DNA from 4 places in the Streptomyces sp. NBC_01166 genome. Region 1 is predicted to be linked to each of the others. Evidence: riboswitches for the same ligand, from Rfam matches in the RefSeq annotation. Region 1 holds a riboswitch; each other region holds the start of a gene.
What was found. A riboswitch is a leader RNA that binds a small molecule or an ion and turns the genes downstream of it on or off. The one in region 1 is predicted to bind cobalamin.
Positions count from the first base shown of each region.

Region 2: linked by a shared signal. The riboswitch ahead of metE (5-methyltetrahydropteroyltriglutamate--homocysteine S-methyltransferase) and the one ahead of OG379_RS09410 (cobalamin biosynthesis protein) in region 1 are both predicted to bind cobalamin.
Region 3: linked by a shared signal. The riboswitch ahead of OG379_RS34685 (energy-coupling factor ABC transporter permease) and the one ahead of OG379_RS09410 (cobalamin biosynthesis protein) in region 1 are both predicted to bind cobalamin.
Region 4: linked by a shared signal. The riboswitch ahead of cobN (cobaltochelatase subunit CobN) and the one ahead of OG379_RS09410 (cobalamin biosynthesis protein) in region 1 are both predicted to bind cobalamin.

Region 1 is NZ_CP108613.1:2,029,134-2,033,339, reverse strand. Features, by position in the region: gene OG379_RS09415 (cobyric acid synthase) at 1-1,373, opposite strand, end outside; gene OG379_RS09410 (cobalamin biosynthesis protein) at 1,370-2,314, opposite strand; cobalamin riboswitch at 2,443-2,572, opposite strand; gene OG379_RS09405 (hypothetical protein) at 2,884-3,108, opposite strand; gene OG379_RS09400 (anion permease) at 3,121-4,206, opposite strand, start outside.
Region 2 is NZ_CP108613.1:7,957,339-7,961,544, reverse strand. Features, by position in the region: gene OG379_RS36010 (glycoside hydrolase family 43 protein) at 1-267, opposite strand, end outside; gene OG379_RS36005 (carbohydrate deacetylase) at 517-1,416, shown strand; cobalamin riboswitch at 1,477-1,698, shown strand; gene metE (5-methyltetrahydropteroyltriglutamate--homocysteine S-methyltransferase) at 1,857-4,175, shown strand.
Region 3 is NZ_CP108613.1:7,653,019-7,657,224, reverse strand. Features, by position in the region: gene OG379_RS34695 (ABC transporter permease) at 1-329, shown strand, start outside; gene OG379_RS34690 (class I SAM-dependent methyltransferase) at 453-1,256, shown strand; cobalamin riboswitch at 1,479-1,684, shown strand; gene OG379_RS34685 (energy-coupling factor ABC transporter permease) at 1,714-2,424, shown strand; gene OG379_RS34680 (energy-coupling factor ABC transporter substrate-binding protein) at 2,421-2,777, shown strand; gene cbiQ (cobalt ECF transporter T component CbiQ) at 2,783-3,532, shown strand; gene OG379_RS34670 (energy-coupling factor ABC transporter ATP-binding protein) at 3,529-4,206, shown strand, end outside.
Region 4 is NZ_CP108613.1:4,448,240-4,452,445, forward strand. Features, by position in the region: gene OG379_RS20390 (precorrin-8X methylmutase) at 1-190, opposite strand, end outside; gene cobG (precorrin-3B synthase) at 246-1,550, opposite strand; cobalamin riboswitch at 1,723-1,877, shown strand; gene cobN (cobaltochelatase subunit CobN) at 1,911-4,206, shown strand, end outside.

The DNA.
Region 1 (4,206 bases):
CCGAAGCTCGTGTCCGGCGCCGCGGTGAACCGCCGCCCCGCGGCCCGCGCGACCTCGCCCAGGAACGCCCGCCGGAACGCGTCGCTCTCCAGCGAACCGTGCCAGTGCGTCCCCCAGACCGAGCCCACCCGGCACCCGTCCAGGAACGGCTCGCCGCCGCTCACCTCGGCGACCCCGTGGTGGATCTCGTAACCCTCCACCGGCTCCCCGAGCGCCGACCCGACGGGCCGCCCCAGGACCTTCTCCCGGCCGAAACGGACGCGGACGGGCAGCAGTCCGAGCCCCTCGACCAGCCCGGCCCGGGACTCCACGTCGTCCTCGATGCGCTCGCCCAGCACCTGGAACCCTCCGCAGATCCCCAGCACCGGGCGGCCCTCCGCGGCCCGCCGCACCAGCGCGTCGGCCAGCCCCCGCTCGCGCAGCCACGCCAGCGCCTTCACGGTGCCCCGTGTCCCGGGCACGATCACGAGGTCCGCGTCGACGAGCTCCTCCGCCCGGTCCACGAACCGCACCACCACACCCGGCTCGGCCGCCAGCGCGTCCACGTCGGTGAAGTTCGACATCAGCGGCACGGCGCACACCGCGACCCGCAACACGTCCTCGCCGTGCGGCGGCGCCACGACCGACTCCCGTACGGTGCCGCGCATCGAGACCCGCAGCCCGTCCTCCTCGTCGATGCCCAGCCCGTGGGCGTACGGCAGCACCCCGTACGTCCGCCGCCCCGTGAGCCCGAGCAGCATGTCGAGACCGGGCTCCAGCAGCGACACGTCACCGCGGAACTTGTTGACGAGGTAACCCGCGACCAGCGACTGGTCCTCGGGGCTCAGCAGCGCCGTCGTGCCGAAGAACGAGGCGAACACACCGCCCCGGTCGATGTCGCCGACCACCAGCACGGGGAAGCCCGCGGCCCGGGCGATGCCCATGTTCACGATGTCCGTGCGCCGCAGATTGATCTCGGCAGGACTGCCCGCCCCCTCACAGATCACGGCGTCATACGTGCCCCGCAGCTGCTCCAGACAGTCCACGACCGTCCCCAGCAGCGCCTCCTGGCGACCGCCGTGGTAGCCGCGCGCACTCATCTCGCCGACCGGCTTCCCCATCAGGACGACCTGGCTCGACCGGTCGCCGCCCGGCTTGAGCAGCACCGGGTTCATCAGCGCGGACGGCTCCACCCGGGCGGCCTGCGCCTGCATCGCCTGGGCGCGGCCGATCTCCGCCCCCTCCCGGGTGACGAACGAGTTCAGCGACATGTTCTGCGCCTTGAACGGCGCGACCTTCACCCCCCGGCGCACCAGCCACCGGCAGATCCCTGCCGTGACGACGCTCTTCCCCGCGTCCGAGGTGGTCCCCGCGACCAGCAGCCCGCCGCTCATCCGACTCTCCGTCCCATGGCCGACCGCCCCGCCGCGCACACGACGAGGGCCAGCACACTCACCCGGCGCGACAGCCGCGCCGCGCGTTCGATGTCCGTGACCCGCACGTCCCGGCCGGCCTCGCCGTTGAGCACCGGCCGGTGCTCGACCCGCCCGCCGTACGCGAGGGTGCCGCCGAGACGTACGCCGAGCGCCCCCGCGAACGAGGCCTCCACCGGGCCCGCGTTGGGGCTGGGATGCCTGTCCGCGTCCGCCCGCCAGGCCCGGACCGCCTCGCGCGGGCGCCCCCCGGCGGCCACGGCGAGCACGGCGGTGAGCCGGGCCGCGGGCCAGCCGGCGACGTCGTCGAGCCGTGCCGACGCCCAGCCGTAGCGCCGGTAGCGGGGCGACTTGTGCCCGACCATGGCGTCGAGGGTGTTGACGGCCCGGAAGGCGACCAGTCCCGGCACTCCGCCGAGCGCGCCCCACACGAGGGCTCCCACGACGGCGTCGGAGGTGTTCTCGGCGACGGACTCCACCACGGCGCGGGCGATCTGCTGCCCGTCCAGCGACTGCGGGTCGCGGCCGCACAGATGCGGAAGCCGCTCCCGGGCCGACTCGATGTCCCCGGCGGCCAGCGCCCTGCCGATGGCGCGGGCCTCGCGCCCCAGCGAGGTGCCCCCGACGACGGACCAGGTGGCGGCGGCGGTCAGCGCCACGGCGGCGGCGGGACGGTTCCGGGCGGCACGCGCGGCCAGGGCGGCGGCGCCCGTGGCACTCCCGGCACAGACGAGCGTGTGCAAGGCGCCCCAGCCGCGGTGGTCGCGCCACAGGCGGCGCTCGGCGCCCGCCGCCGCACGTCCGAAGGCGGCGACGGGGTGACCACGCCGGGGATCACCGAACAGCAGGTCGGCGATCAGGCCGGCGGCGGCTCCGTACGCGAAGATGCGGTCGGCTCGCACCGCTCAGCCGGCCGTCGCGCCTCGGAGGACCTTCGTGACAGGTGGTGAAGCGACCGACGCAGGGCAGCCAGACATGGCGTATGTCCTCACTCAGGGTCCGCGCCCTGGTTCGACGTGACCGGCGACGAGAGTCTCCTGGCTTCCGGATCCGCAGTTCCTCCGGCCTTCCAGCCCGCGGTGGCGGGCCGTGACTTCCGTGTGGAGGCTGCTCCCCGGTGACAGTGGCGGGACCGCGCCGGATTCGCACCGGCTTCCTCTCCTGTCGCCGTAAGGCCGGCCGGCACATGGGGGCGGCGTCGCGGGCCTGGGCACGCACTCTGCGGCGTTGGCGTCAATCAACAACGCTCCGCGTTGCCTCAATCCTCCGCCTTGCAGCTGCACGCACCCAGGCCCGCTCCTTCACCCGCCCCCCATGTGCCGGCCGGCCTAAATGGCTCCGGCAGTCCACCATGCCCCGTGAATGCCCGTCAACCTGCCGCTGACCTGCGAGGCTTCAATGTGCTCAGACGCACACCGGGCCGGACACACGTGGTGTGTCCGGCCCGGTGCGGGAACCCGCGTGGGAGCGGTCAGGCGACGATCAGATAGATCCCGTACGCGACCGCCGCCGCGCACAGCCCGAAGCAGGCGTACGCGCCGGTGCGCACCAGGCCGTTGCCACCGCCGCCGCCCTGCGCGGTCGACGTCTGCCGGGCCATGCCCGTGATGCCGAGGGTGAAGAGGCCGACCAGTGCGACGGTGACCACGAGGCTGACGCCGAAGACGGACGCGAGAGCTGCCCAGTCGATGTTCATGCGGATCCGTCCTTACACCGTGGCCGGGTCGGCCGGGGTTCCGGCCGTCGTGGCCGGGGCCGAGATGGTGGTCTTGAGCTCCGGTACGACGACACCGGCCGGCGGCGGGCTGACCGCGGAGATGGCGGTGGTGACGACGCCCGCGGGCTCGGCCTCCGCGTTCACGTTGGTGTGGTCGACCGGCTTGCGGCGCGACAGCAGCCAGATGGCGCCGGAGCCCGCGACGAGAAGGACGGCGACCGCCCCGACGCCCCAGGGCCCCTGCTTGGTCAGGAACTCGGCGCCCGCGCCCATCAGACCGGCGGCCGGCAGGGTCAGGCCCCAGGCGACGAACATCCGGGTGGCGGTGGACCAGCGGACCACGCCTCCCTTGCGTCCGAGGCCCGCGCCCATGACGGCACCGGAGCAGGACTGCGTGGTGGAGAGGGAGAAGCCGAGGTGCGAGGAGGCCAGGATGACCGTGGCCGCACTGGTCTGGGCCGCGAAGCCCTGCGGCGGACGCAGGTCGGTGAGGCCGCTGCCCATGGTGCGGATGATGCGCCAGCCGCCGAGGTAGGTGCCCATCGCGATGGCGATACCCGCGGAGGCGATGACCCAGACCGGCGGGTTGGAGCCGGGGGAGAGGACGCCACCGGTGACCAGGGCCAGGGTGATGATGCCCATGGTCTTCTGCGCGTCGTTGGTGCCGTGGGCGAGAGAGACGAGACCGGCCGAGGCGATCTGGCCGGCGCGGTACCCCTTGGCGGTCGACTTCAGCTGCGCCTCGTCGGTGATCTTCCGGTTCAGGCGGTACGTCAGCTTCGTGGCCAGCAGCGCGGCGAGACCGGCCACGACCGGGGCGGCGATCGCGGGCAGCAGGACCTTGGTGACGACGGTGCCGCCGTTGATCGAGGACCAGCCGGCCGACATGACCGCGGCGCCGATGAGGCCGCCGAAGAGTGCGTGGGAGGAACTGGAGGGCAGGCCGACCAGCCAGGTCAGCAGATTCCACAGGATCGCGCCGACGAGCGCCGCGAAGATGACCTCGGTTCTGAGGCCGTTCTCGTTGATGATCCCGCCGGAGATCGTCTTGGCGACCTCCACCGACAGGAACGCGCC
Region 2 (4,206 bases), 5.9 Mb from region 1:
GATCATCCAGAAGCGGCCGTCGTGGTGCCGCAGCGTGGGGGCGTAGACCCCGCACGACGACGGAGCCGTGTCGGGGAGGGCCAGCTGCGACGGGCGGTCCAGGGCGTGTCCGATCAGCCGCCAGTGCACCAGGTCCCGGCTGTGCCACAGCGGTACCCCGGGTACGTACTCGAAGCTGGACGTCGCCACGTAGTAGTCCTCGCCCACGCGGCAGATGCTCGGATCCGGGCTGAAGCCGGGTATCACGGGATTGTCGAAGAGCACCACGGGCTGTCCTCAGGCTCGGGCCAGGACGGCGTCCCAAGGCCATGATCGTCGAAACGCTTCGAAGATGGCAGCCCGGCGTAGGCGTGTCAATAGACCCGTCAGGACTCGGGTTCACATGCGAGAAGTTCGAGGGAACGGAGTTCCACGGAGCAAGCCTCGGACACATTCCGCGACTCCCCGAGAGATTCAGTCGAAGCGCTTCGACGAAATCCGTGTGCACAACCTCAGGACGGGGAACAGACTGCGGGCATGGATGAAGAAGGCGTCGAACCCGCGATCATGACGTCGCCGGCGCGGTGGAACCGGCTTCTCGGGTTCCCGGCCGATGCCCGCCTGCTGATCGTCAACTGCGACGACTTCGGCATGTGCCCCGCGGTCAACGCGGGGGTGATCGAGTCGATCGAGGAGGGGATCGCCGGCTCATGCAGCCTCATGACCGTGTGTCCGGCGGCCCCGGACGCGATGCGGCTGCTCCGGCGAAGGCCGGGGATTCCGTTCGGGCTCCACCTCACCATGGTGTGCGAGACGCCCGACCGTCCTTGGGGCCCCCTGACGGCCAGGGAGAGGGTTCCCTCCCTGCTCGACCCGGCGGGCAATTTCTTCGAGCCGACGACCGCAGGGCGGTCCGCCCTGCTCGGCCGCGTCCGGCCCGACGAGGTCGAGACCGAGTTCCGCGCGCAGATCGACGCCGTCGCCGATGCGGGCCTCATGCCCACCCACCTGGATTTTCACTGCCTGGCCGACGGAGGCCGCGACGACATCCTCGACCTGACCGTGGGGCTGGCCGCGGAGTACGGCCTCGCCGTCCGCGTCTGGCTGGAGCCGGGGCTGCGGGCCATGCGGCGAAGAGGACTGCCCGTGATCGACCATGACTTCCTCGACAGCTTCTCCCTCCCGGTCGAGGACAAGGCGGCCCGTTACGGCCGGCTGCTCCACGACCTGCCGGCCGGACTCAGCGAATGGGCGGTCCATCCCGGTCTCGCCGGCCAGGAGTCACGGAGCACCGACGGCGACCACCATGTGCGGCGTACGGACCACGAGTTCCTCACGTCGCCGGAGGCCCGGGAAGCGGTGGCCCGGGAGGGCGTCACGCTGATCGACTACCGGGCCGTTCAGCGCGTATGGGCCAGGAACACGGGTCCTGTCTGAGCCGGCGCCGGCACCATCCGCATCCTGGACCTGGCGCACCGCGTCCTCGTACGGCCCCGTAGGCTGGTGGGTGCAGCTGGTTCGCCCCCGTCCGCCAGGCGGGGCGCGTCGCAAGAGGGAACCCGGTGGAATTCCGGGACTGCCCCGCAGCGGTGAGCGGGAACGACCGCCGTCATACGCACTGGGTCCGACGTACCGGACCTGGGAAGCGACGGCCATTAGGTGTCCTCACGCAGGACGTGCCCGCGAGTCCGAAGACCTGCCATCTGCCCGCGCGCGAACGAACGCGCGCGGACATCCCGGTGACCTCGAGGGCGGGTCGGCGTACATACCGGTCGGATCACCGCGTCGGTCGACACGGTCCCGTCCGTTACGTCGCCCCTTCGCGCCCTCGTCCCGTCCCCGGGATCTCAGGGATTCATCTCGCGAAGGAGATCTCCGTGACCGACGAACACGCGACCGCGGCAGCGCGGTCCACTGTGTACGGCTACCCCCGGCAGGGACAGAACCGGGAACTCAAGAAGGCCGTCGAGGGCTACTGGAAGGGCCGGGTCACCGCCGACGCCCTCCGTACCACCGCCGCCGAACTCCGCCGTGCCAACTGGCAGCAGCTCAGCGATGCCGGCATCGACGAGGTCCCGACCGGCGACTTCTCGTACTACGACCATGTGCTGGACACCACCGTGATGGTCGGAGCGGTCCCCGGCCGCCACCGGGAGGCGGTCGCCGCCGACGCACTCGACGGCTACTTCGCGATGGCTCGCGGCACGCAGGACGTCGCCCCGTTGGAGATGACCAAGTGGTTCGACACCAACTACCACTATCTGGTCCCGGAGCTGGGCCCTGACACCGACTTCACCGCGGACTCCGCCAAGCAGGTCGCCGAGCTCGAGGAGGCCGTCGCCCTGGGGCTGGCCGCCCGGCCGGTCCTGGTCGGTCCGCTGACCTACCTGCTCCTCGCCAAGCCCGCCCCCGGTGTGGCCGCGGACTTCGACCCGCTCACACTCCTGGACCGTCTGCTGCCGGTGTACGCCGAGGTACTCGCCGACCTCAGGGCGGCCGGGGCCGAGTGGGTACAGCTCGACGAGCCCGCACTCGTCCAGGACCGCGGCCGGGCCGAGCTGGAGGCCGCCGAGCACGCCTACCACCGGCTCGGAACGCTCACCGACCGGCCCAAGCTGCTCGTGGCCTCCTATTTCGGCCTGCTCGGCGAGTCCCTTCCCGTTCTGGCCAAGGCCCCGGTGGAAGGGCTGGCGCTGGACTTCACGGAGGCAGCAGCCGCGAATCTGGACGCCCTGGCCGCCGTCGGCGGGCTCCCCGGCAAGCGCCTGGTCGCCGGGGTCGTCAACGGGCGCAACATCTGGATCAACGACCTCGAGAAGTCGCTCTCCGTCCTGGGAACCCTGCTCGGGCTCGCCGGACGGATCGACGTGGCGTCCTCCTGCTCGCTGCTGCACGTCCCTCTCGACACGTCAGCCGAACGGGACATCGAGCCTCAGGTCCTGCGCTGGCTGGCCTTCGCCCGGCAGAAGACCGCCGAGGTCGTCACCCTCGCCAGGGGCCTGGACCGGGGCACCGGAGCGATCGCGGCCGAACTCGCCGCGAACCGGGCCGACCTGGCCTCCCGCGCCCACTCCCCCGTCACCCGGGACCCGGCCGTCCGCGCCCGGACCGCCGCGGTGACCGACGCCGATGCCCACCGCTCCCAGCCGTACGCGGAACGGGCGGCGGTGCAGCGCGCGCACCTCGGCCTGCCCCTGCTGCCGACGACCACCATCGGTTCGTTCCCGCAGACCGCCGAACTGCGCACCGCCCGCGCCGCTCTGCGGTCGGGCCGCATCGACGCGGCCGCGTACGAGGAGCGCATCAAGGCGGAGATCCAGGAGGTGATCTCCTTCCAGGAGGAGACCGGCCTGGACGTGCTGGTGCACGGTGAGGCCGAACGCAACGACATGGTGCAGTACTTCGCGGAGCAGTTGACCGGCTACCTCGCGACCCAGCACGGCTGGGTCCAGTCCTACGGCACCCGCTATGTCCGTCCGCCGGTCCTGGCCGGGGACATCTCCCGCCCCGGGCCGATGACGGTGGGATGGACGACGTACGCCCAGTCCCTCACCGGCCGTCCGGTCAAGGGCATGCTCACCGGGCCGGTCACGATGCTCGCCTGGTCCTTCGTCCGCGACGACCAGCCCCTCGGTGACACCGCCCGGCAAGTCGCCCTCGCCCTGCGTGACGAGGTGAACGACCTGGAGTCCGCGGGGACTTCCGTCATCCAGGTGGACGAACCCGCACTGCGCGAGACGCTGCCGCTGCGCGCCGCCGACCGCCAGGCCTACCTCGACTGGGCGACCGAGGCGTTCCGGCTCACCACCAGCGGGGTGCGGGCGGACACACAGATCCACACCCACATGTGCTACGCCGAGTTCGGTGACATCGTCCGGGCCATCGACGACCTCGACGCCGACGTGATCAGCCTGGAGGCGGCCCGCTCCCACATGCAGGTCGCCCACGAGCTGGCGGAGCACGGATATCCGCGGGAGGCGGGACCCGGCGTGTACGACATCCACTCGCCCCGCGTGCCGAGCGCGGAGGAGGCCGCCGAGCTGCTGCGCACCGGCCTGAAGGCGATCCCCGCCGGGCGGCTGTGGGTCAACCCGGACTGCGGGCTCAAGACCCGTGGCTGGCCGGAGACCCGAGCGTCGCTGGAGAACCTCGTGACCGCGGCCCGCACCGTGCGGGGCGAGCTCCGGGCGTCCTGACGACCCGGACCGGCCGGGGCGCTGGGTGCGC
Region 3 (4,206 bases), 5.6 Mb from region 1:
ACATCATGTCGGTCAGCACCGACAAGGGCGTCGGGCCCGGGGCGGTACGGCCGGAGCTGCCTGCCCAGGCGGAGCAGCAGGGACAGGGCACGTATTTCCTCACCAGCTCCGGAGACCGCCTGGACTGGACCACCTGTCTCGATCAGATGGAGAACGACCGGGCGCACACCTCCTGCCTGGAGTCGAAGCACGTCATCGGCTGGTCCCTGGACTATCTCGACGTCTCCCAGATGCAGACGATGCAGTGGCTCGGAGCCGGCATCATGCTCGCCGTCGCCGCGGCCGTCGCCGCCTTCGTCATCGTCTGGGGCCGCAAGCGGCTCCTGTGACCCGTGTGGCCACGGGGCCGGGGCTCACCGCGCGGGTCCGGACGACGCGCGGACCGGTTGGCGAGGAGCGGGCGCCGCGTGGTGGACTTCGTCTACGAACGGAGAGAGACGGTGGCGCAGGGCATGGCCGATCACGGCGCGGACCAGGGGTATCTGCTGGACAACCAGCAGTCGGAGGCAGGCATCCGATTCGGTGCGCTGTCCGAGCTGTTCGATCCGGTGACGTTCCGGCACATCGACCGGATCGGCATCACCCGGGGCATGCGGTGCTGGGAGGTCGGGGCGGGCGGCCCCTCCGTGCCCGCAGGTCTTGCCGAGCGTGTCGGAGCAACGGGACGGGTGGTCTGCACCGACATCGACGTGTCCTGGGCACGAGAAGCCGCCTCCGAAGTCGTCGAGGTCATGCGCCACGACGTCGCGGCCGATCCTCCGCCGCCGGGTGGCTTCGACCTCGTGCACGCCCGGCTGGTCCTGGTGCACGTCGTCGACCGCGCGGAGGCGCTGCGCCGCATGATCCAGGCGCTGCGACCGGGTGGTGTGCTGCTCCTGGAGGATGCCGATCCGGGGCTGCAGCCTCTGCTGTGCCCGGACGAGTCGGGCCCCGAGCAGCGGCTCGCCAACCGTCTGCGCTCCGGGTTCCGGGAGCTCATGGCCGCACGCGGCGCCGATCTCGCGTACGGCCGGACACTGCCCCGGCTGCTGCGCGAAGGCGGCCTGGACGACGTACAGGCGGATGCCTACTTCCCGATCACCTCGCCGGCCTGCACCGTTCTCGAGGCAGCGACGGTCCGGCAGATCCGTGGCCGGCTCGTGGCGGCGGGGATCGCGACCGACGAGGACATCGACCGCCACCTGTCCGACGTCGCCACCGGACGACTCGACCTGGCGACGGCCCCCATGGTCTCCGCCTGGGGGCGCCGTCCGTAGAAGGCGCGTGCCGGCGCCCTCGGGGTACGCCGACCCGCCGAGCAGGCCGGACTCCTGGGGTCTCCCCCGGCACCTGCGTGGGCTTTCCGGCTTCGAACCGGGGAGAGTTGACCCCGATTGGTCGGGGAGGGGGCCTCATGTACGGCGTCAGGAAGGCCCAGTGCCTGCTCAGACACCTGCCCGGCAGGGCCGGTGGCCGCCCTCGGTGACCTCAGGCCCGCTTGTCATCGTCCCCCACCTGGCACTACTGTCGCCACGCCTTGGTGAACGGGAAATCGGTGTGATGCCGGTGCGGCCCTCGCCACTGTGATCGGGAAGTCCGGCTCCGGCCCTCGCGGGCAGCCACTGGGTCCTTGTGACCCGGGAAGGCGGAGTTCGGGCGGTGGTACCCGTAAGCCAGGAGACCGGCCAAGGCACTTCAACCATCCACGAGGTGCTGGAGAGGGTCTGCTGAGCCATGCACATAGCCGAGGGTTTTCTGCCTCCGGTGCACGCGATCGCCTGGGGTGTCGCGTCCGCGCCGTTCGTCGTCCACGGAGTCCGGTCACTCACGCGTGAAGTCCGGGAGAACCCCGAGAGCACGCTGCTCCTGGGGGCTTCCGGGGCCTTCACGTTCGTTCTTTCCGCATTGAAGATCCCGTCCGTGACCGGGAGCTGCTCGCATCCCACCGGCACGGGGCTGGGGGCCATCCTGTTCCGCCCGCCGATCATGGCGGTCCTGGGCACCATCACCCTGCTGTTCCAAGCGCTCCTGCTCGCCCACGGCGGGCTGACCACGCTGGGTGCCAACGTCTTCTCGATGGCGATCGTCGGGCCCTGGGCGGGGTACGCGGTCTACAGGCTGCTGCGCCGGTACGACGTGCCGCTGATGGTGGGAGTGTTCTTCGGCGCGTTCGTCGCCGACCTGTCGACGTACTGCGTCACGAGCGTGCAGCTGGCGCTCGCCTTCCCGGACCCGAGCACCGGATTCCTGGGCGCGCTCGGCAAGTTCGGCTCCATCTTCGCGGTCACCCAGATCCCGCTGGCGGTGAGCGAGGGGCTCCTGACCGTTCTGGTCATGCGGCTCCTCGTGCAGTCCAGCAAGGGGGATCTGACCCGGCTCGGCGTGTTCCTCGCCGGCAGGCGGGACCGGACCAGGACGGCCGAGACCGAGGCGGTGGCCCGATGAACAGGAACACGAAGATCAACGCCCTTCTGCTGCTCGTCGTGGCCGCGCTGGCCGTCCTGCCGCTGGCCCTCGGCCTCGGCGACGACGAGAAGGAGCCGTTCGCGGGCGCCGACGCCCAGGCCGAGACGGCGATCACCGAGATCGATCCCGAATACGAGCCCTGGTTCTCCCCGCTGTACGAACCACCGTCCGGCGAGATCGAGTCGGCCCTGTTCGCCCTCCAGGCCGCGTTGGGCGCGGGCGTCCTCGCCTATTACTTCGGTCTGCGGCGCGGACGCCGCCAGGGCGAGCTGCGCGCGAGCGTGCAGCAGGACGGCTCCGGTGCCGGGGAGCCCGCGGCCCGGGGGAACTGAGGATCGTGCTGCCGATCGACGCGGCGGCGCACAGCAGTCGCTGGCGCCGCCGCCATCCCGTGGACAAAGCCGTACTGGGGCTGGGACTCACGGTCCTGGCGATCTCACTGCCGCCCTGGCCCGGAGCCGCACTGATCCTCCTCACCGCCGTCGCCGTCCTGCTGGGGCCGGCCGGTGTGCCCGCACGCCAACTCTGGCGGGCCTACCGGGTTCCCCTGGGTTTCTGCGTCACCGGGGCGGCCACACTGCTCGTACAGGTCGGCGGGCCGGAGGGACTCGTGACCCTGGCCGACGGGGGGCCGGTCCGTGCCGGGGAGCTGCTGCTGCGCACCTCGGCTGCGTCGCTCGGGGTCCTGCTGTTCGCCTTCACCACCCCGATGTCCGACCTGCTGCCCCGCCTGGTCAAGGCGGGGGTGCCGGCGCCGGTGGTGGACGTCGCCCTGGTGACGTACCGCATGAGCTTCCTGCTCCTCGACGCGGTGCGCCGGATCCGGGAGGCCCAGGCGGCCCGGCTCGGGCACACCACTCGGGCCGCCGCCTGGCGCTCGCTGGCGGGGCTGGGGGCCACCGCGTTCATCAGGGCCTTCGACCGCGCGGCCCGGCTCCAGGCCGGGCTCGCCGGGCGCGGCTACGACGGGACCCTGCGCGTCCTGGTACCCGACGCCCGTGTCTCCGGCCGGTTCGTGGCCGTGAGCGTCACCCTGCTCGCGGCCCTCACCGTGCTGACCCTCGTCCTGGAAAGGCCCCTTTCATGAGCGAATCCGTACTGCTCGCCCTGCGGGGCGCGGCCTTCGCGTACGAGGACGGCCCTGCCGTGCTCAGCGGCCTCGACTTCGAAGCACGGGTGGGGCGTGCGCTCGCCCTGCTCGGCCGGAACGGCAGTGGGAAGACCACGCTGATGCGTCTGCTCAGCGGCGGGTTGCGACCCCGCGAGGGGCAGTTGACGGTGGAGGGCCGCCCGGTCACGTACGACCGGAAGGGCCTGACCCGGCTGCGTACCACGGTCCAGTTGGTGGTGCAGGACCCGGACGACCAGTTGTTCGCCGCGTCCGTCTCCCAGGACGTGTCCTTCGGACCGCTGAACCTGGGGCTGCCCGACAGCGAGGTGCGGGCCCGGGTGGACGAGGCGCTGGACGCCCTCGACATCAGGGCGCTGGCGGACCGGCCCACCCACCTGCTCTCGTACGGGCAGCGCAAACGGACCGCCATCGCGGGGGCGGTCGCGATGAGGCCCCGGGTGCTGATCCTCGACGAGCCGACCGCCGGGCTCGACCCGGACGGTCAGGAGCGGCTGCTCGCCACGCTGGGCACCCTCCGGGAGAGCGGCACCACCGTCATGATGGCCACGCACGACGTCGACCTGGCCCTGCGCTGGGCCGACGACGCCGCGCTCCTCACCCCCTCGGGTGTCCGCGCCGGGCCGGCGCCC
Region 4 (4,206 bases), 2.4 Mb from region 1:
CACGGGCGTCCGCCACCGCGTTCGGTGAGAAGGCGATGTCGCGTACGAGGTCGACCATGCCGCAGGCGTGGATCATCCGGACGGCGACCTGGCTCACATCGGCGGGCAGCCCTGCCAGATCCGCCTCCGCGCGGATGGTGGCGAAGGACTGGCGGTAGATCGCCGGTCCGTCCTTCTCGTACTGATGCACAGTGCTGTCGCTTTCTTCATCGAACAGGTCGAACAGGGGTGGTGGTGCGTCGTGGTCAGGTGTGCGTGCCCCGGGCCGCCGCCACGGCGTCGGCGAGCGCGGCCGGGTCGTCCCGGACCGTTGCCGCCTCGGTGGCCCGGCCCTCCCGCACATGGGAGATCCGGTGTCCGCCGGGGGTGGCGACCACGTCGATCCACTCCCCCCGCGGATGGCCGCAGCGGCGTTCGCACCCGGACCAGTACACAGGGAGCCGTCCGGCCGGTCCGACGGCGGCCCCCGCATCGGCCCGTACGTCGGCCAGCGACTTCGCACAGCCGGGCCGCCCGATGCAGGCCCCGACACCGGCCCACGGGGAGCCGGGTCCGGTGATCAGACCGGCCTCGGAGAGGCCCTCCAGCAGGCTGTCGGCGCGGTCGGGTCCGATGCCGGTGAGGACGACCCCGCGCCACGGGGTGAGGCGCAGTTCACCGGCGCTCGACAGCAGCCGCCACTGGGTGAGGTCCAGCCGCCCCAGCGGTACGCCGACGGAGAACGCGGCCTCGGCACGGTCGCCCGGGACGGGGCCCGGGGCCGGGGGCAGGGCTTCGAGGGGGCGGGGGTGGGCCGTCCCCGTGGTGACGGCGATGCCGGCCTGCCGGAGCCGTCGTACGACCTCGGCGGGCAGAGCGGCGGCCGTGTCGTCCGGCAGGTCCCTGACCCGCCAGGCGCCGCTGTCACGGGCGGAGTCGAGGAAGGCCTCGGCCGCGGTCAGCGCGGCCGGGGGGCCGTCGGCGGAGGGGACGCGGAGGACGGCGTCACCGTCCCCGACGCGCAGGAGCGCGCAGCCGTCGTCGTGGCCCCGCAGGGTCAGGTCGGCGCCGAGAGCGTCGACGTCGCCACGGCCGTCGTCGAGCGCGAACAGGAAACGTCCGGAAAGCGCAGTCGTGTTGTCGCTTCCGCACAGAAGGCGGTCCAGTTCGGTCAGCCAAGGGCGTACGTCGGTGGACCCGAGGCCGTCGAGCCCGGAGAGCGGGGAGGCGACCACGTTGCGTACACGCTCGTGGCGTTCGGAGGGCAGCAGTCCGGCCGTGTCCAGCAGCCCGGCCAGCTCCGCGCCGCAGTCCGGGGTGAGCCCGCGCAGCTGGACGTTTCCGCGTGAGGTGAGATGCAGCTCACCGTCGCCGAAGCGCTCGGCGGCCTGCCCCAGCGCCTCCGCCTGGCGGGGTGTCAGCACCCCGCCGGGTATCCGGATCCGCGCCAGCGCACCGTCGTCCGCCCGGTGCAGACGCAGCGCGCCGGGGCAGGCGTCGCCGCTGCTCCGGGCGCAGGCATCGCCCGGAGACGAGGTCGTCAGGGGGGAGGCGGACATGGCGGCGAGCATACCGACCGTGACCGTGGCGCACCCCTACGGTCACTGTGACCTACGGGACACCCGCCGGGGCGCCGGTCCGTGAGGTGCGGGACACCCGCCGGGGCGCCGGTCCGTGAGGTGCGGGACACCCGCTGCCGCCGGTCAGGGCGGGGGCCGTCTGGTCAGGACCCCCCACCTGCCGCCTACTATGCCTAACGGCGGTCCGTTCGGCCCGCCATCGCCAGACGGCGACACGGAGGAAGCCCGGTGAGATTCCGGCGCGGTCCCGCCACTGTGAGCCCGGCCCTTCGAAGGCCGTGCGAGTCAGGAACTCCTGCCGTCCGACACACTGCCCGGGGCGTGGACACCCCGAGGAAGGGCTGACGCCGCATGATCCTGCTCCTGTCGACGTCCGACACCGACCTGCTGAGCGCCCGCGCTTCCCAGGGTCCGGTCAGCTACCGCTACGCGAACCCTTCCCGGCTCCCTCTCGAGGACCTTCCTCAGCTCCTGGACGGCACCGACCTCGTCGTCGTACGCCTCCTCGGCGGTGTCCGGGCCTGGCAGGACGGTCTCGACCAGGTGCTCGCCACCGGCCGGCCCGTCGTCGTGCTGACCGGTGAACAGGCCCCCGACGCACAGCTGATGGCCGCCTCCACCGTGCCGATCGGCATCGCCGCCGAGGCGCACGCCTACCTCGCGCACGGCGGCCCCGCCAACCTGGAGCAGCTGGCCCGCTTCCTCTCCGACACCGTGCTGCTCACCGGTCACGGCTTCGAGCCGCCCGCCCCGGCCCCCGCGTGGGGCCCGCTGGAGCGGACCGCCCGGGACGTCACCGGCCCGACCGTCGCGGTGCTCTACTACCGCGCCCACCACATGAGCGGGAACACCGCGTTCATCGAGGCGCTCTGCACCGCCGTTGAGGACGCCGGCGCCCGCCCGCTCCCGCTGTACGTCGCCTCGCTGCGTACGCCGGAGCCCGAACTCATCGACGAACTCCGCGCCGTCGACGCCATCGTGACCACGGTCCTCGCGGCGGGCGGCACCAAGCCGGCCACCGCTTCGGCGGGCGGCGACGACGAGTCCTGGGACGCGGGCGCCCTCACCGGCCTCGACGTACCCGTCCTCCAGGCGCTCTGCCTCACCAGCCCGCGTGCGGCCTGGGAGGAGAACGACGAGGGCGTCTCCCCGCTGGACGCCGCGACCCAGATCGCCGTCCCCGAGTTCGACGGCCGCCTGATCACCGTGCCGTTCTCCTTCAAGGAGATCGACGAGGACGGTCTGCCCGCCTACGTCGCCGATCCCGAGCGGGCCGCCCGCGTCGCCGGGATCGCCGTACGTCACGCCCGGCTCCGCCACATACCGGCCGCCGAGAAGCGGATCGCGCTCGTCCTGTCCGCGTACCCGACGAAGCACTCCCGCATCGGTAACGCCGTCGGCCTCGACACCCCGGCGAGCGCCGTGGCGCTGCTGCGCCGACTGCGCGCCGAAGGTTATGACTTCGGCCCGGAGGAGGAGATCCCGGGCCTGGTCTCGGGCGACGGCGACGAGCTGATCTACGCGCTCATCGAGGCCGGCGGCCACGACCAGGAGTGGCTCACCGAGGAGCAGCTGGCCCGCAACCCCGTGCGGATCCCCGCCGCCGACTACCGCCGCTGGTTCGCCACGCTTCCCGCCGAGCTGCGCGAGTCGGTCGAGCAGCACTGGGGTCCGGCGCCCGGCGAGATGTTCCTCGACCGGTCCCGCAACCCCGAGGGCGACATCGTGCTCGCGGCCCTGCGCCGCGGCAATCTGCTGATCCTCATCCAGCCGCCCCGCGGCTTCGGTGAGAACCCGATCGCGATCTACCACGACCCCGATCTGCCGCCGTCGCACCACTACCTGGCCGCGTACCGCTGGATCGCCGCCTCCGCCGACGACAACGGCTTCGGCGCCGACGCGATGATCCACCTCGGCAAGCACGGCAACCTTGAATGGCTGCCCGGCAAGAACGCCGGCCTCTCCGCCGCCTGCGGCCCCGACGCCGCGCTGGGCGATCTTCCGCTGGTGTACCCGTTCCTGGTCAACGACCCCGGCGAGGGCACCCAGGCCAAGCGCCGTGTGCACGCCACCCTCGTCGACCACCTCGTGCCGCCGATGGCCCGCGCCGACAGCTACGGCGACATCGCCCGTCTCGAACAGCTCCTGGACGAGCACGCCCAGATCGCCGCGATGGACCCGGCCAAGCTCCCGGCCGTCCGCGCCCAGATCTGGACCCTCATCCAGGCCGCGAAGCTCGACCACGACCTGGGCCTGGAGGACCGGCCCGAGGACGAGGGCTTCGACGAGTTCATCATGCATCTCGACGGCTGGCTCTGTGAGATCAAGGACGTGCAGATCCGCGACGGCCTGCACGTCCTGGGCGCCGCTCCGGCCGGCAAGGACCGCGTCAACCTGGTCCTCGCCGTCCTGCGCGCCCGCCAGATCTGGGGCGGTACGGCCTCGCTGCCCGGCCTGCGCGAGGCGCTCGGCCTGGACGAGTCGGCGGCCACCCGCACGGCCGCCGACGAGACCGAGGAGCAGGCCCGGGCGCTCGTCCAGGCGATGGACGACGCGGACTGGGACCCGGCCGCCGTCGCCGGTGTGGCCGCCGGACACCCGCAGGCCGTCGCTGACATCCTCGACTTCGCCGCCCGGGAGGTCGTGC